DNA from 2 places in the Kribbella sp. NPDC050470 genome. Region 1 is predicted to be linked to the other one. Evidence: riboswitches for the same ligand, from Rfam matches in the RefSeq annotation. Region 1 holds a riboswitch; the other holds the start of a gene.
The links. A riboswitch is a leader RNA that binds a small molecule or an ion and turns the genes downstream of it on or off. The one in region 1 is predicted to bind cobalamin.
Positions count from the first base shown of each region.

Region 2: it holds a riboswitch for cobalamin, as region 1 does, so the genes downstream of both, cobN (cobaltochelatase subunit CobN) here and ACIBGM_RS29585 (ribonucleoside-diphosphate reductase subunit alpha) in region 1, are expected to answer to the same signal.

Region 1 covers NZ_JBITHV010000010.1:69,991-77,860, forward strand. Annotated here, with positions in the region: gene ACIBGM_RS29570 (class I SAM-dependent methyltransferase) at 1-261, opposite strand, end outside; gene ACIBGM_RS29575 (Fic family protein) at 495-1,769, shown strand; gene ACIBGM_RS29580 (DinB family protein) at 1,851-2,432, shown strand; cobalamin riboswitch at 2,508-2,664, shown strand; gene ACIBGM_RS29585 (ribonucleoside-diphosphate reductase subunit alpha) at 2,797-6,744, shown strand; gene ACIBGM_RS29590 (ribonucleotide-diphosphate reductase subunit beta) at 6,726-7,805, shown strand; gene ACIBGM_RS29595 (hypothetical protein) at 7,845-7,870, opposite strand, start outside.
Region 2 covers NZ_JBITHV010000006.1:437,285-445,154, forward strand. Annotated here, with positions in the region: gene ACIBGM_RS20165 (LuxR C-terminal-related transcriptional regulator) at 1-2,290, opposite strand, end outside; cobalamin riboswitch at 2,367-2,499, shown strand; gene cobN (cobaltochelatase subunit CobN) at 2,533-6,252, shown strand; gene surE (5'/3'-nucleotidase SurE) at 6,265-7,038, shown strand; gene ACIBGM_RS20180 (hypothetical protein) at 7,041-7,211, opposite strand; gene ACIBGM_RS20185 (alpha/beta fold hydrolase) at 7,143-7,517, shown strand.

The DNA of each region.
Region 1 (7,870 bases):
CTCAAGCGACTTCGCCGACAGGTCCAGCCCGACCGTCCGGGCCCCACGACGCGCGAACGCGATCGTCTCGGTCCCCAGGTGACATTGCAGGTGCAGTACGTCGCGCCCGCCGAGTCGACCCAGGTCCTCCCACTCGTAATCGGCGAACCAGTACTCCGCCGGCTGACTGTAGAACTGGCTGGCCGCGTGCAACGGCGCTCGTGCGTCCCAGTCGGCCTCGTTGGCCGCCACCATCTGCCGAGTCTCCGCGTCCAGGCTCACTGACCCCTCCGTTCGCTGACGTTCAGCCACGGCCCAGTCTGCCCAAGCCCAGGTCCACATCTCCGCGCTCATGCTCATCGGCGGTTCTCACTCACAGTCATGCCACCGATGCCAAGGAAGCTCAGGGCCTGATCGCAACGCTGAGTAATCATGATTCGATCGCACTCCCCTTCACCTCCGCACCGTCTTGTTCAAGGTTATGAAGTAAGCTTGAACACGGAAGGGACATGGTCATGGCGCGAGTGGAGTTGCATCGGTGGCCTGGGCACCCGGACGGGTTCACCCGGGCGGAGCGGTTGGGCGGGTCGTACGAGCTGTACTTCCCGGATCCCTTGGTCGGGCGGACGTTCGACCTGAGTGACGACGTGCTCGCCGCCCTGGAGGACGCGGCCGGCGATCTTGCCCGGCTGGACGCGACGGCCGCCGTCCTGACGAACAGTGAGGCGTTGGCGCGACTGCTGCTGCGGGCCGAGGCGGTCGGGTCCTCGCAGATCGAGGGACTGGTCGTCGGCGCGCGCCGCCTGCTGAAGGCCGAGGTCCTGGGGGAGCGACAGCGTGACGTGACCGCCGAAGAGGTGCTCGGCGCGGTCGACGCGATGACCTGGGTGACCGAGTCCGTGCAGGCCGGCGACAAGCTCGAGGTCGAGCACCTGCTGGAAGCCCACCGCCGGCTGATGGCGCACTCGCCGACGCCAGAACTCGGCGGCGAGGTCAGGTACCTGCAGAACTGGATCGGCGGCCGCTCCCCCGCCGAGGCGTACTACGTCCCGCCGCCGGCCCAGCTGATCCCGGAGCTCCTCGCCGACCTGATGACCTTCGTCCGCGAGTCCCGCCTGCCGGTGCTGGCGAAGACCGCGATCGCGCACGCACAGTTCGAGACCGTCCATCCCTTTGCCGACGGCAACGGACGGACCGGCCGCGCGCTGATCCACCTGATCCTGCGCGCAGAGGGCCTGGTCGAGCGAACAGTCCCGCCGGTGTCGCTGTCGCTCGCGACCCACGCCACGCAGTACATCGAGGCGCTCACCGCCTTCCGGCACGTTGGCAAGCCGACCACTCCACGGGCCCGCACGGCAGCCAACCAGTGGCTGCAGATGTTCGCCGCCGCGTGCAGCCACGCCACCGCGGAGGCCGCCCGCTTCGAGCGGACGGCGGCCGACCTCAAGGCCGCCTGGCGAGACCGGGCCGCACCGGTGCGGGCCGGCTCGGCCGTGGAGCTGCTGATCGAGACGCTGCCCGCGGCGCCGGTGCTCACCTTGGCGGGCGCGGCCCGACTGATCGACCGCTCGCAACAGGCCGCGAACCAGGCGCTCGCGAGGTTGGTCGAGGCCCGCATCCTGCGGGAGGTCACCGACGGTCGCCGGAACCGCGTCTACGAAGCACCCGAGCTGATCGATGCCTTCATCTTGCTGGAACGGCGTTTCGCCAGCCCGGCCGCCGATACCAGGATCGAACCGCCTAGCAGGCCAGTGCCGTCGAGGCCAGAACCGACACGCAGTGCTCATTGACTTTCTCCTCCCGTTCAGGCAACAATTCGAACACATGTTCGATCCTGCTGCAAAATCTGATCGGGAGCGTGAGGAACCGTGATGCCGGAGCCGTTCGACTGGGACATCCTGTACCGCCCCTCGGCGATGGCGATGGTCCGCGGCCAGCTCGGCTTCAGCTGGATGGTGTTGTCCACCCGGCTCGCGGAGCTGACCGACGAGCAGTACTTCTGGCAGCCGAGCGGCGAGGCGCTGACCGTCGTCCGGCGCCACTACGCCGGCCGGTTCCGATCACTCGGCTCCGGCGAGTGGGTCGCGCAGTGGCCGGACGAGCCCGACCATCGCGGCCCGCGCACGATCGCCTGGCTGATCGCCCACCTGACCGAGATGTTCTTCGAGCGCTGGGAGTGGACCTTCGGCGAGCGAAGGCAAGGGCGCGCCGACATCACGTTGCACGGCAACGCCCGCGACGCCGTCGCCTGGCTGACGCACTGGGTCGAGGCCTGGCGTGAATCGGTCGCCGCGCTGGACGAGGAGCAGGTGATGACGGTCGGCCTCAGCCAGGCGACCGAGCTCGACGCCGCCGAGCCGTTCGGTCACGTCGTACTGCGCCTCAACCGGGAGCTGATCCACCACGGCTCGGAGATCATGACGCTGCAGGACCTCTACGCGGCGGCGGCCTGAGACGCGGGGCGGCGGGGACCACAAGATGTGCGACACGCGGCGCGGCGCTGCCACAAAATGTCGGAGCCGACCCCTAGCATCACTACTGCTGGTGGTTCGGAGTCACCAACACCACAAGATGTGGGTGACGCCGAGGCAACAGGGGAATCCGGTGCGACTCCGGAGCTGCCCCGCAACGGTGAGCGGAATCCGTCCGCGAGTCCGAGTACCTGCCACCGGCGCGTGCACCGCCGGTGCGCGCGGTCCGAGACCTCGAGGGCGGGTCGCAGGGCGTGACAGGCGCAGTTCCGGCCGGTGCTGCCTGTCCCGTCATGCTCCCCGCCCGCGAGTCCAGGCCCTCCGAACTCGCGTGGAAAGAGCATCTGTGACCGTCACTTCCTCATCGCGATCGACGGCCGGCCGGCCGTCGATCGAGCTGACCGTCGTCCGCCGCGACGGCAGCAGTACGGCGTTCGACCAGTCCAAGATCGCCGTTGCCATGTCCAAGGCGTTCCTCGCCGTCGAGGGCCCGGACGCAGGCGCGACGCACCGGGTCCGCGACCTGGTGACCGACCTGACCGGCCGGGTCGTCGACGCGCTCACCAGCCGCGGTGACGCCCGTCGTACCGTCCAGGTCGAGGACATCCAGGACCAGGTCGAGCTGGCGCTGATGCGCGCCGGCGAGCACCAGGTCGCCCGCGCCTACGTCCTCTACCGGGAGGAGCGCACCCGCGCCCGCACGCCCGCCGACCTGGCCGGCGTGACCGAGAAGCCGGTCATCACCGTGCGCGCGGCCGACGGCAGCGCGGCGCCGCTCGACCTCGACCGGCTGCGGGTGATCGTCGGCGAGGCTGCCGACGGCCTCGACGCGGTCGACCCGCAGCTGATCTTCGACGCGACGCTCGGCTCCTGCTACGACGGCATCGCCCAGCACGAGGTCGAGCTCGCGCTGGTGATGGCGGCGCGGTCGTACGTCGAGACCGAGCCGCAGTACAGCTTCGCCGCCTCCCGCCTGCTGCTCGACCAGATCCGCCGCGAGACACTCGGCCGCGTGCACGGCGAGCCGCGGCAGGCGAGCCAGGCCGACATGACCACGGCGTACCCGGCGTACTTCCCGGAGTACATCCGGACCGGCATCGAGGCGGGCCAGCTCGACCCGGAGCTCGCGAGCTTCGACCTGACCGCGCTCGCGGCCGCGATCAAGCCCGAGCGCGACCTCGACTTCGCGTTCCTCGGCCTGCAGACCCTCTACGACCGCTATCTGCTGCACATCGACAAAGTGCGGTACGAGCTGCCGCAAGCCTTCTTCCTGCGGGTCGCGATGGGGATGGCGCTGCGCGAGGACGACCGCGAGGCGCGGGCCATCCAGTTCTACGAGCTGCTCAGCTCGTTCCGGTTCATGTCCTCCACGCCGACGCTGTTCAACTCCGGCACGACCCGGCCGCAGCTGTCGTCCTGCTTCCTCACCACGGTCGAGGACGACCTGGGCGGCATCTTCACCAAGATCCGCAACAACGCCCTGCTCGCCAAGTACTCCGGCGGTCTCGGCAACGACTGGACCCCGGTCCGCGGCATCGGCGCCAAGATCCGCGGGACCAACGGCGAGTCGCAGGGCGTCGTACCGTTCCTGAAGATCGCCAACGACACGGCGGTCGCGGTCAATCAGTGTTTTGCTCCGGAGACTCTCGTCTATGCCGCATGCGGCGCAACACCGATCAGCGAGATCACGACGGGCGATCTGGTGCTCGGTGCGAGCGGTAAGTATCGCGAGGTAACGAAGACATTCACGTACGACCAAAACGACCCGATGGTGGAGATCGACGTGAAGCATTCGATCGAACCGCTCACGGTTACGGCAGGTCATCCTCTCTACGCGATTCAAGGCGTGCCGATGGAGCAGAGTAACGAGCGAACGCTCGAGTGGCTCGCGAAGGGAAAGGCACAAGCAGCCTGGGTCGAGGCCGGCATGCTCAGCAGCGGTGACTACGTCGGGCAGGTCGTCCCAAAGGAGGTCATTCCGGTTCACGGTCTGACCGAAGACGATGCACGCCTGTACGGCATCCTCCTCGGTGACGGCCACCTGTCGAAAAACGGCAGTCAGTGGGGAGTGTCCGGCAATCCACAGCGCGACACGCACCTGTCGTTCGTACGCGATTACCTCAGCGCTCGCGAAATCCACTTCTGGGAGACCAGTCGCGGTGACAGCTACGCACAGGTCCATTGGGCGGCGGGACGCGGCCCCAGAAGGGACCCGTTGACGGGACGTATCGCCGGACCCGGCGAAGCGACGCTACCGTTCGCCGGCAAGGACCTCTACGACGAGCAACATCGCAAGCACATCGCGCGTCGACTCGCGCATCTCCCGCTCGCCCAGACCCGTGCGCTCATCCGCGGGCTCCTGGAAACAGACGGTGGAGTCTCGCGTGGCAAGGAGATCTACTTCACGACTACTTCACGAAAGCTCGTCAACGGCCTGCGCTACCAGCTGCTCCGGCTCGGAATTCCCACCGCAGGGCAACACCGCACGCGCGACGATCGTCACGTCGGTCAGCGCTCCGACGGATCCGGGATTACCTTTTCGAAACCTGTGCACGTCTTCGACCTCCGTATTCCCGCCGTACCTGGGATTGCCGAACTCGTCGGCGTCACGCCCATCCGGAAGCTCAACTGGATCGCACACCAAAGCATGGTCTTCTCGCGCGTGCGAGAGGTGAGCACAATTGCGACCGTGCCAGTCGTGCACGACCTCGAGGTCGAGGTCGACGAGTCGTACATGACCAGCGCCGGCTTGGCCCACAACGGCGGCAAGCGCAAGGGCGCGGTGTGCGCCTACCTGGAGACCTGGCACATCGACCTCGAGGAGTTCCTCGACCTGCGCAAGAACACCGGCGACGAGCGCCGCCGGACGCACGACATGAACACGGCGAACTGGGTGCCCGACCTGTTCCTGCAGCGCGTCGAGGCGGACGGCCAGTGGACGCTCTTCTCCCCCGACGAGGTCCCCGACCTCCACGATCTGTACGGCGCTGCCTTCGTCGACGCCTACCGTGGTTACGAGGAAGCGGCGGATCGCGGCGAGATCAAGGTGTTCCGCCGGGTCCGGGCGGTCGAGCTGTGGCGGCGGATGCTGACCGTGCTGTTCGAGACCGGGCATCCGTGGATCACCTTCAAGGACGCCTGCAACCTGCGGTCGCCGCAGCAGCACGACGGCGTGGTCCACTCGTCGAACCTGTGCACCGAGATCACCCTCAACACCACCGTTGACGAGACCGCGGTCTGCAACCTCGGTTCGGTCAACCTGGTCGCGCATCTCACCGACGAGGGCCTCGACGCCGAGCTGCTGCGCGACACCGTGAAGACAGCGGTCCGGATGCTCGACAACGTCATCGACGTGAACTTCTACACCACCCCGGAGTCCGAGCGCGCCAACCAGCGACACCGCCCGGTCGGCCTCGGCCTGATGGGATTCGCCGACGCGCTCTTCCGGCTGCGCATCCCGTACTCCTCCGACGCGGCCGTCACCTTCGCCGACACCTCGATGGAGCAGATCAGCTACCACGCGATCGAGGCCTCCAGCGAGCTCGCCGCCGAGCGCGGCCGCTACTCGACGTACGACGGTTCGCTGTGGAGTCAGGGTGTGCTGCCGATCGACTCGATCGCGCTGCTGCGGAACGCCCGCGACGGTGACCTGATCGTTGATGAAAGCAAGCAACTGGACTGGGACGCGCTCCGGGAGAAGGTTCTCCGGGACGGGATGCGCAACTCCAACGTGATGGCGATCGCGCCGACCGCGACGATCTCCAACATCTGCGGGGTGAGCCAGTCGATCGAGCCGGCGTACAGCAACCTGTTCGTGAAGTCGAACATGTCCGGAGAGTTCACGGTGGCGAACCCGTACCTGGTCGCCGACCTGAAGGCGCGGGGGCTGTGGGACCAGGTGATGGTGTCGGACCTGAAGTACCACGACGGCATCCTGGCCCGGATCGAGCGCGTCCCGGCCGACCTGCGCGAGCTGTACGCGACCGCGTTCGAGATCGAGCCGCGGTGGCTGGTGAAGGCGGCCTCGCGGCGGCAGAAGTGGATCGACCAGGCGCAGTCGCTGAACCTCTACATGGCCGCGCCGTCGGGCCGGGCGCTGGACGAGCTGTACCGGTCGGCATGGCGTCATGGCCTCAAGACGACTTATTACCTGCGTTCCCAGTCAGCGACCCACGTGGAGAAGTCCACGCTGCAAGGCACGGACGGCCGGCTGAACGCCGTACCGGTGAACCTTCCTGCACCGACCGGAGCCGTGTGTGCCATCGACGACCCGGAATGCGAGGCGTGCCAGTGACCACCGGATTGGACGAGATCTCCGTCGGCGCGGGCCGGGTGCACGTCGACGACAAGGCGATGATCAACGCGCGGGCGGACGTCAACCAGTTGCTGCCGCTGAAGTACCGGTGGGCCTGGGAGAAGTACCTTGCCGGATGCAACAACCACTGGATGCCGACCGAGGTGTCCATGCAGGCGGACATCGCGCTGTGGCGGCGTCCACCAGGGGCTCGCGACGGACTGACCGACGACGAGCGGCTGATGCTGAAGCGCAACCTCGGCTTCTTCGCCACCGCGGAGTCGCTGGTCGCGAACAACATCGTGCTGGCCGTCTACCGGCAGCTGACCAACCCCGAGTGCCGGCAGTACCTGCTGCGCCAGGCGTTCGAGGAGGCCGTGCACACGCACACCTTCCAGTACATCTGCACGTCGCTCGGCCTGGACGAGGGCGAGTTGTTCAACATGTACCGGGAGGTGCCGTCGATCTCGGACAAGGACGCCTGGGCGCTGAAGTACACCCAGCACCTGGAGGATCCGGACTTCCGCACGGGGACGCCGGAGGCCGACACCGCCTTCCTGCGGGACCTGATCGTGTTCTACGTGGTGTTCGAGGGGATGTGGTTCTACACCGGGTTCGCGCAGATCCTGTCGCTCGGCCGGCGGAACAAGATGGTCGGGATCGCCGAGCAGTACCAGTACATCCTGCGCGACGAGTCCATCCACCTGAACTTCGGCATCGACTGCATCAACCAGATCAAGCAGGAGAACCCGCACCTGTGGACGGCGGCGTTCCAGGCCGAGGTGCGGCAGATGCTGACCGAGGCGTGTGAGCTCGAGGTGGCGTACGGGCGCGCGACGATGCCGAACGGCATGCTCGGGCTGACGGCGGAGCTGTGCGAGCAGTACATGCACTTCATCACCGACCGCCGCGCCGAGCAGATCGGCCTCGCGCCCATCTTCGGCGAGACCCGCAACCCGTTCGGCTGGATGTCGGAGGTGATGGATCTGAAGAAGGAGAAGAACTTCTTCGAGACCCGGGTGATCGAGTACCAGTCGTCGAGCGGACTGAGTTGGGAATGACCGTTGAGATCCCCCGGGTCCGCGAAGACCTGGGGGATCTTAATTCACCTCGACCTCGAGGATGC
Region 2 (7,870 bases), on a different contig from region 1:
TCTCGTACTCCTCGTCCGGCGCGAACAGTCCGCGACACCGGGCGACGGCGGCGAGGACACTTGCGGCGCCTCGCGGCCTGGCGTAGGCCTCGAGCCTTTCGATGAGCTCCACCGCCAGGTCGACCTGACCACACCGCACGTAAGCCTCCGCGAGATCGCCCTCGATGCCGAAGGTTCGCGGCTCGCTCACACCGCCGGCGGCCAGGAGTTCCGCGGCGGGTGCCAGCTCGTCGACGGCAGCCTGGTGCCTTCTGGACGCCAACCCCAAGGTGCCCAATGCCGCGGCGCACGTCACTCGTAGCTCTTCGGCCGGACGGGTGATTCGATCGACCTGTACGGCGTGCGCCTTGCACTCGATGCTTCGACCGAGGTCGGCCTCCACCCGGGCGAGTCCAGCCAGTGCCGTCGCCAGTTGGACCGGCTCGTCGAGTGACTCGGCAAGGGCACGTGCCTCGTCGGCCCGGACCAGGGCGTGATCGAGGCGAGCACCGCGACGCGCCACTTCCGCGGCATTGGTCAGGGCGTTCGTGAGCATCCAGAGGTCGCCGCTCGCGCGGCACAGCTCGATCGCACGGGTGAGCACGCGCTCGGCATCCGCCGACCGGTCCAGCCAGCTGAGCACCGGCCCGAGCATCGCCAGCGCGCTGACGTCATCTCCTTGCTCGGCCACGCGGGCTGCCTGTTCGGTCAGTCGCGCTCCGTCGTCGGTCTTGCCGGCCATGACGAGGGTGTACGCGACCTTGAACGTCACCACCAGTGGATGGTCCCGGCAGCCGATCAGGTCCCACGCCTTCAACGCATACGGCAACGCATCGGCTGCCCGGCACTGCGCACCGAGGTCGACGACGGCGTACGCGAGGAGCTTGGCCGCCCGTTCGGCGTCGTACGGCGCGACCCGGTCGGCGGCCGCCTGGAGGCGCTGGGGTGGGTCGGCGTGGCCGCGCCACAGCGCAACCCGGGCGCGCTCGTGCTCTGCGTCCGCCCGGAGCAACGGATTCCCGCTCGCCGCGAGCACAGCCTCCAGGTGTTGTTGCGCGACCGAGTGATGCCCGGAGAGAAAGGCGGCCACCGCGGCGGAGTAGGTCCGCTCGGCTCGTCGCTCAGGATCGGGACTGAGCCGCGCGGCGAGCTCGTAGGCACGGCACTCCGCCCAGCGCCCGCCGCGGTTCCGGGCGAGGTCCGCTGTCCGTGCCAGATCGGCCGCGATCGCCTCGTCCGGGGCCACGGCCGACAGCGCAGCGTGCCAGGCGCGCAGTTCCGCCCGCCCGGCCGGAAGTGTCTCTGCAACGGATCGATGTGCGGCCTGCCGCTCAGCGATCGTCGCGGTCTGATGGACCACCGAGCGGAGCACCGGATGCCGGAACACCAGTCCCGACGAGGTCCAGCGCACCAGACCGGCTCGCTCAGCGTGATCGAGCGCCGCGGGATCGCCGGTGAGAGCTCTGACCGCCGGCAGTAGTTGTTCCGCTCCCGTGTCCTCACTCACCGCCAGCACCAACAGGGCGGCCCGGGACGGCGCGGGTAGCGCCTCGAGCTCCCTGCGATAGACATCGGCGATCTCGCTGCCCACTGGCAGCGGTTCGGGCAGTGGCACCTGTCCGCTCAGCTCGGTGGGTTCAAGCGCAGCGACCAGCTCACGCAACGCCAGGGGGTTTCCGGTGGCCGCTCGCAACAGCATCGATCGGACGGACTCGGGCAGCTCGTGTCGTGCCGCGGCTCTGAGCACCTCACCGGCCGCGTCGTCGCCGAGACCTTGAAGCCGGAGCACCGGTATCCCGCGCGGCAGGTCCGCGTCGGGCCGTGGGTCGCGCGCTGCGAAGACCATGGCGATCCGCTCGGACTCGATTCGCCGTACTGCGAAGGCGAGCGCGGACGCCGAGGCGGCGTCCAGCCATTGAAAGTCGTCGACGAGGCACAGCATCGGCAGAGCCGCGGACGCGTCGGACAGCAGCGTCAGCGTGGCCGCCGCGACGGCGAATCCGTCGACCTCCTGCGCCGCGGTCTCGGCGAAGGCGGCATGCAGCGCGTTGGCTTGGCGGACGGGCAGTGCCGCGATGCTGTCTGCCGCCGGCCGAAGCAGCTCGAACAGCCCCGAGTAGGGCAGTTCCGTCTCGGTCTCGATCCCGGTAGCTCGCAGGATTCGGAAGTCGGCCGCACCCGCGGCGGTGTCGTCGAGCAGCGAGGTCTTTCCGATACCGGGCTCGCCCAGCACCAGCAACCCACCCCCGGAACCGGCCTGAGCCCCCGCGAGCAGGCGACCGACCCGAGCCCGATCCGCGTCGCGCCCCACCAGCACACTTCACCGTACCCCTGACACCGCCGGCGCACCCAGGCGCAGCACTCTGCGCAGCTGCTCGCGAGAACCACGGCGAGGGTTCGGCTAGAGTCGCTCTGTCAATCGACGGCATCAGCAGGAACCCGGTGTGAGTCCGGGACGGTCCCGCCACTGTGACCACCTCGTGTGGGAGTCAGGAACTGCCGCCGTCGAACCTCCGGACGGGGCGTGGACACCCCGAGGAAGGATCGTGGCCCGTGAACGAGCGAAGCGAGTTCATCGTCAGACACCGTCCCGCGAACCTGCTGCTGCTCTCCACCGCCGACACCGACCTGCTGGCCGCCTCCGAGGCAGATGCAGGTTGGAAGGTTGCGAATCCCGCCCGGCTGGACCTTGCCGAGCTGACCCCGCTGCTGGACTCCGCCGAAGTCGTGGTGGTCCGCCTGCTCGGCGGCCGCCGGGCCTGGGAGGAAGGGCTCGACGCGGTGGTCGCGTCCGGCAAGCCGGCCGTGGTGGTCAGCGGCGAGGCGGCGCCCGACGCCGAGCTCATGTCGCTGTCGACGGTCCCCGCCGGTGCGGTTACCGAAGCGCTCGCCTACCTGCGCGAGGGCGGCGCCGGGAACCTCCGCAACCTGGCCGGGTTCCTCCGGGACACGATCCTGCTGACCGGCGACGAGTTCGATCCGCCGCAGGCACTTCCGGCGTACGGCGTCCGTGGCACCTTCGTCGAGGACGAGCGCCCGGTCGTCGGCATCGTCTACTACCGCGCGCACGAGATCTCCGGAAACACCGCGTTCGTGGATGCACTGGCCGCCGCGGTGACGAACGCAGGCGCACAACCGTTGCCGGTGTACTGCGGCACCCTCCGCGGACTGGATCCGACCAGCCCCGACAACGCCGGCCTCTTCGAGCTGCTGCGGAAGTGCGACGTACTGGTCACGACTCTGCTCGCCGCCGGTGGATCCGTCGCGGCGGACGCGAGTGCGGGCGGTGCGGACGATGCGTGGGACGCGGGTGCGCTCGCGTCGCTCGACATCCCGCTGATCCAGGGCCTCGCGCTGACCTCGACGCGCGAGCAGTGGGAGGCCAGCGACGCCGCGGTCAGTCCGCTCGACGCGGCGACCCAGGTGGCGATCCCGGAGTTCGACGGGCGGCTGATCACGATCCCGTTCTCGTTCAAGTCGTACGACGAGGACGGCCTGGCTCGTTACGCGCCCGACCCGGAGCGCTGCGACCGGCTCGCCGGGATCGCGGTAGCGCATGCCCGGCTGCGGCACGTCCCGGTCGCCGAGAAGCGGCTCGCTCTGGTGCTGTCGTCGTACCCGACGAAGCATGCGCGGATCGGGAACGCGGTCGGTCTGGACACTCCGGCGTCCGCGGTCGTGCTGCTCGGCCGGCTCCAGGAGGCCGGGTACGACCTCGGTGATCTCGACGTGAACGAGCTGGAGGGTGACGGGCTTATCCACCGGCTGATCGCGGCCGGTGGTCACGATGTCGACTGGCTGACCGACGAGCAGTTGGCGAACGCGGTCGCGACGATCCCGCCGGCGACGTACGAGCAGTGGTTCGGCCGCGCCCCGGAGTCGTTGCGGGAGGCAATGACCGAGGCGTGGGGAGCGCCGCCGGGGGAGTTGTACGTCAACACGGCCGGTGAGATTGCGCTGGCGGCCTTGCGGTTCGGGAACGTCGTCCTGATGATCCAGCCGCCGCGTGGGTTCGGCGAGAACCCGGTGGCGATCTACCACGACCCGGACATGGCCCCGTCGCACCACTACCTGGCGGCGTACCGCTGGCTGGAGGCCTCGACGGACGAGGGCGGCTTCGGTGCGCATGCCGTCGTACACCTGGGCAAGCACGGGACGCTGGAATGGCTGCCGGGCAAGGGCATCGGGATGGCGGCCGACTGCGCGCCGGACGCCGTACTCGGGAACCTGCCGATGGTCTACCCGTTCATCGTCAACGACCCCGGCGAGGGGACGCAGGCGAAGCGGCGGGCGCACGCCACGGTCGTCGACCACCTGGTGCCGCCGATGGCCCGGGCCGAGACGTACGGCGACATGGCGAAGCTGGAGTACCTGCTCGACGAGTACGCGACCGTGCAGGCGCTGGACCCGGAGAAGGTGCCGACGCTGCGGGCCCAGATCTGGACGCTGATCCAGGCGGCGCAGTTGCACCACGACCTGCACACCTCGGAGAAGCCCGAGGACGACGACTTCGACGAGTTCGTGCTGCACCTGGACGGCTACCTGTGCGAGATCAAGGACGTGCAGATCCGTGACGGGCTGCACGTGCTCGGCGGCGCGCCGGTCGGCGAAGCGCGGATCAACCTGGTGCTCGCCGTACTGCGGGCCCGGCAGCTGTGGGGTGGGTCGTACTCGATCCCGGGTCTGCGTACGGCGCTCGGCGACAGCTTCGGCGTGTCCGAGGCCGACCTGCTTGCGGACCCGGGGAAGAGCGTCGATCTCGCAGACCTGGCGACGCTGGCCGATCTGCCCGCGGTGACCGGCGCGGACGGCGTCGACCTGCTCGAGGCTGTCGCCCGGAAGCTCGTCGTCGGGATGGAGACGCTGAGCTGGGACGCCGCGAAGGTCCCGGTGGTCGTCGCCGAGGTCATCGGGCGCTCGTCCGCCGGGGTCGAGGCCTCGCTGAGCTTCGCCGCGACTGAAGTGGTTCCGCGGCTCGCCCGGACCGGTGATGAGCTGGTCAACGTCCTCCGGGCGCTGGACGGCCGCTTCGTCGAGGCAGGTCCGTCGGGGTCGCCGACCCGCGGGCTGGTCAACGTGCTGCCGACCGGCCGCAACTTCTACGCGGTCGACCCGAAGGCGATCCCGAGCCGCAATGCCTGGGACGTGGGCGTCGCGCTCGCCGACTCGCTCCTCAACCGGCACAAGGCCGAGACAGGGGAGTGGCCGCGGTCGGTCGGTCTGACGGTGTGGGGTACGTCGGCCATGCGCACCCAGGGCGACGACCTCGCCGAGGTGTTGTGGCTGCTCGGATGCCGCCCGGTCTGGGACGAGGCGTCCCGCCGGGTCACCGGCTTCGAGGTGGTCCCGCTCGACGAGCTCGGCCGCCCGCGGGTCGACGTCACGGTCCGGATCTCCGGGTTCTTCCGGGACGCCTTCCCGCACGTCGTCGCGCTGCTGGACGAGGCGGTCCGCGCGGTCGCCGCGCTGGACGAGCCGGCGTCGGACAACTACCTGCGCGCGCACGTGGACGTCGATGTTGCCGAGGGCAATGATCTGCGGTCGGCCACCGCCCGGGTGTTCGGCTCCAGGCCGGGCTCGTACGGCGCCGGCCTGCTGCCGCTCGTGGACGCGCGGAGCTGGCGCACCGACGCCGAGCTCGCCGAGGTGTACGCGGTCTGGGGCGGGTACGCCTACGGCAAGGACCTCGACGGCGCCGAGGCCCGCGGGTCGATGGAGCGCGCCTACGCCCGGATCCAGGTCGCGGCGAAGAACGCGGACACCCGCGAGCACGACATCATGGACTCCGACGACTACTTCCAGTACCACGGCGGCATGATCGCGATGGTCCGCCACCTCACCGGCTCGAACCCGAAGGCATACGTCGGCGACTCCGCCGTACCGGCGCAGGTCAAGACGCGGACGCTCGAGGAGGAGACCAAGCGGGTCTTCCGCGCCCGCGTGGTGAACCCGCGCTGGATGGCGGCGATGCAGCGGCACGGGTACAAGGGCGCGTTCGAGATGGCCGCGACGGTCGACTACCTCTTCGGGTACGACGCGACCGCCGGGGTGGTCGACGACTGGATGTACGAGACGCTGACCTCGGAGTACGTCGCCAACCCGGAGATGGCGGAGTTCTTCCGCAAGTCGAATCCATGGGCGCGGCACGGCATCGCGGAGCGCTTGCTGGAGGCGGCGCAGCGCGGTCTGTGGTCGGAACCGACCGCCGAAGCGCTCGAGACGCTACGCAGCGCAGTCCTTGAGACGGAGGGTGACATCGAGGACCGCGGCTGATTGGCTAGAGGTATGGCGCCTGAGAACCTGAGAGTCCTGATCACCAACGACGACGGCTACCAGGCGCCAGGCATCCGGGCACTCGCACCCGCGATCGCCGAGCTCGGGTACGACGTACTGGTCGTGGCGCCGCTGGACGACCAGAGCGGCGTCGGCTCGGCCCGCGCCGGGATGGTCGACCGGCCGATCCGGACTGCCTCGGAATCCGAAAGCGGCATCACGTACCACGGCATCGACGGGACGCCGGCGCTCGCCGTGACGCTGGCGACCGTCGGGGCGTTCGGCGTTGCGCCGGACCTGGTCGTGTCGGGGATCAACCGCGGCCACAACATCGGCGTACCGATCTTCCACTCCGGGACCGTGGCCGCGGCCCTGACCGCAGCGGGCCAGGGCCTGTCGGCGGTTGCCGTCAGCATCGACTCCGAGGACCCCGGGCACTGGGGCACGGCGGCCGCGGTGGCTGCCGAGGCATTGACCTGGATCGCGCCGGAGCCGGCCGGGACGGTGCTGACCATCAACGTGCCGGACCGCCCGCTCGACCAGCTCGCCGGGGTTCAGCACGCTTCGCTGGCGCCGATCAAGCGGTCCCGGATCAGCGGTGCGACCGCGCCGACCGGGGAGCCGATGATCCACCTCTCACCACCCGCTGCGAACCCGGTCGCCGGCTCGGACGAGGCCCTGCTCGCCGCCGGGTACGTCGCGGTCACCCCGATCATCGGCATCCGCGAGGTCAAGGACGACGCGGCGGCCACCGCCTTGGCGAAGCGACTCTCCAGCTACCGCTGAAGCTATACGTCGCGGAGTACGGTCCGCCGGACGCACCCATTCCCGACGAGCCGATCAACCTCGTACTGATCGCGGACTTCGAGGAACTGCGCGACGACCTCGGCATCGAGCGGTGGGCGATCCTCGGGCACTCGGCGGGCGGCAACTACGCGGTCGAGTACGCGATCCGGCATCCGTCCGCGGTCAGCGCGGTGATCTTCGACTGCCCATGCTGGGACTTCGACGACCGCCACCGGCTGCCGATCTTCGCCCGCCTGTACGACGACCTCGGCGACCCCGAGCGCGCGGCCCGATGCCGGGAGCTGGCGATCGTCGACCGCCGGCTGACGGCAAGATGTACGAGCTCGCATGGGGTCTCGGCGACCGCTTCCAGGACCTGTGGTTCCACGATCCGTCCCGGTGGACCGAGTTCCACCGGATCGGGGAGGCGGCCGGCTTCACCGACGAGATGTGGGAACGCGGCAACAGCCACCTGGTGACGCTGCCCGAGCTCTACACCTCCAAGCTCGACCGGCTGCCCCTCATCACCCAGCCGACCCTCCTGATCGAGGGCGCCGACGACCTCGCCACCGACCCCGTCTCGATCCAGGCCTACCGCGACAACGTCCCCACCGGCCAAGTGCTCACCTTCGCCCGCTCCGGCCACTACCCCACTTCGAAGAACCAGAACGCTACGCCAACCTGGTCCGCTCCTTCGTCCTGGACGCAACGCAGTAACTCTGCATCCCTTCCAGATGCCGTCGGGTCCGCTCCGCACGCTCCCACCCGCCCGGTCCACGCGCTTCATTCGACCGAAGCGTGGTCCCAGCGAACGTGGTTCGTGAGCTGACCG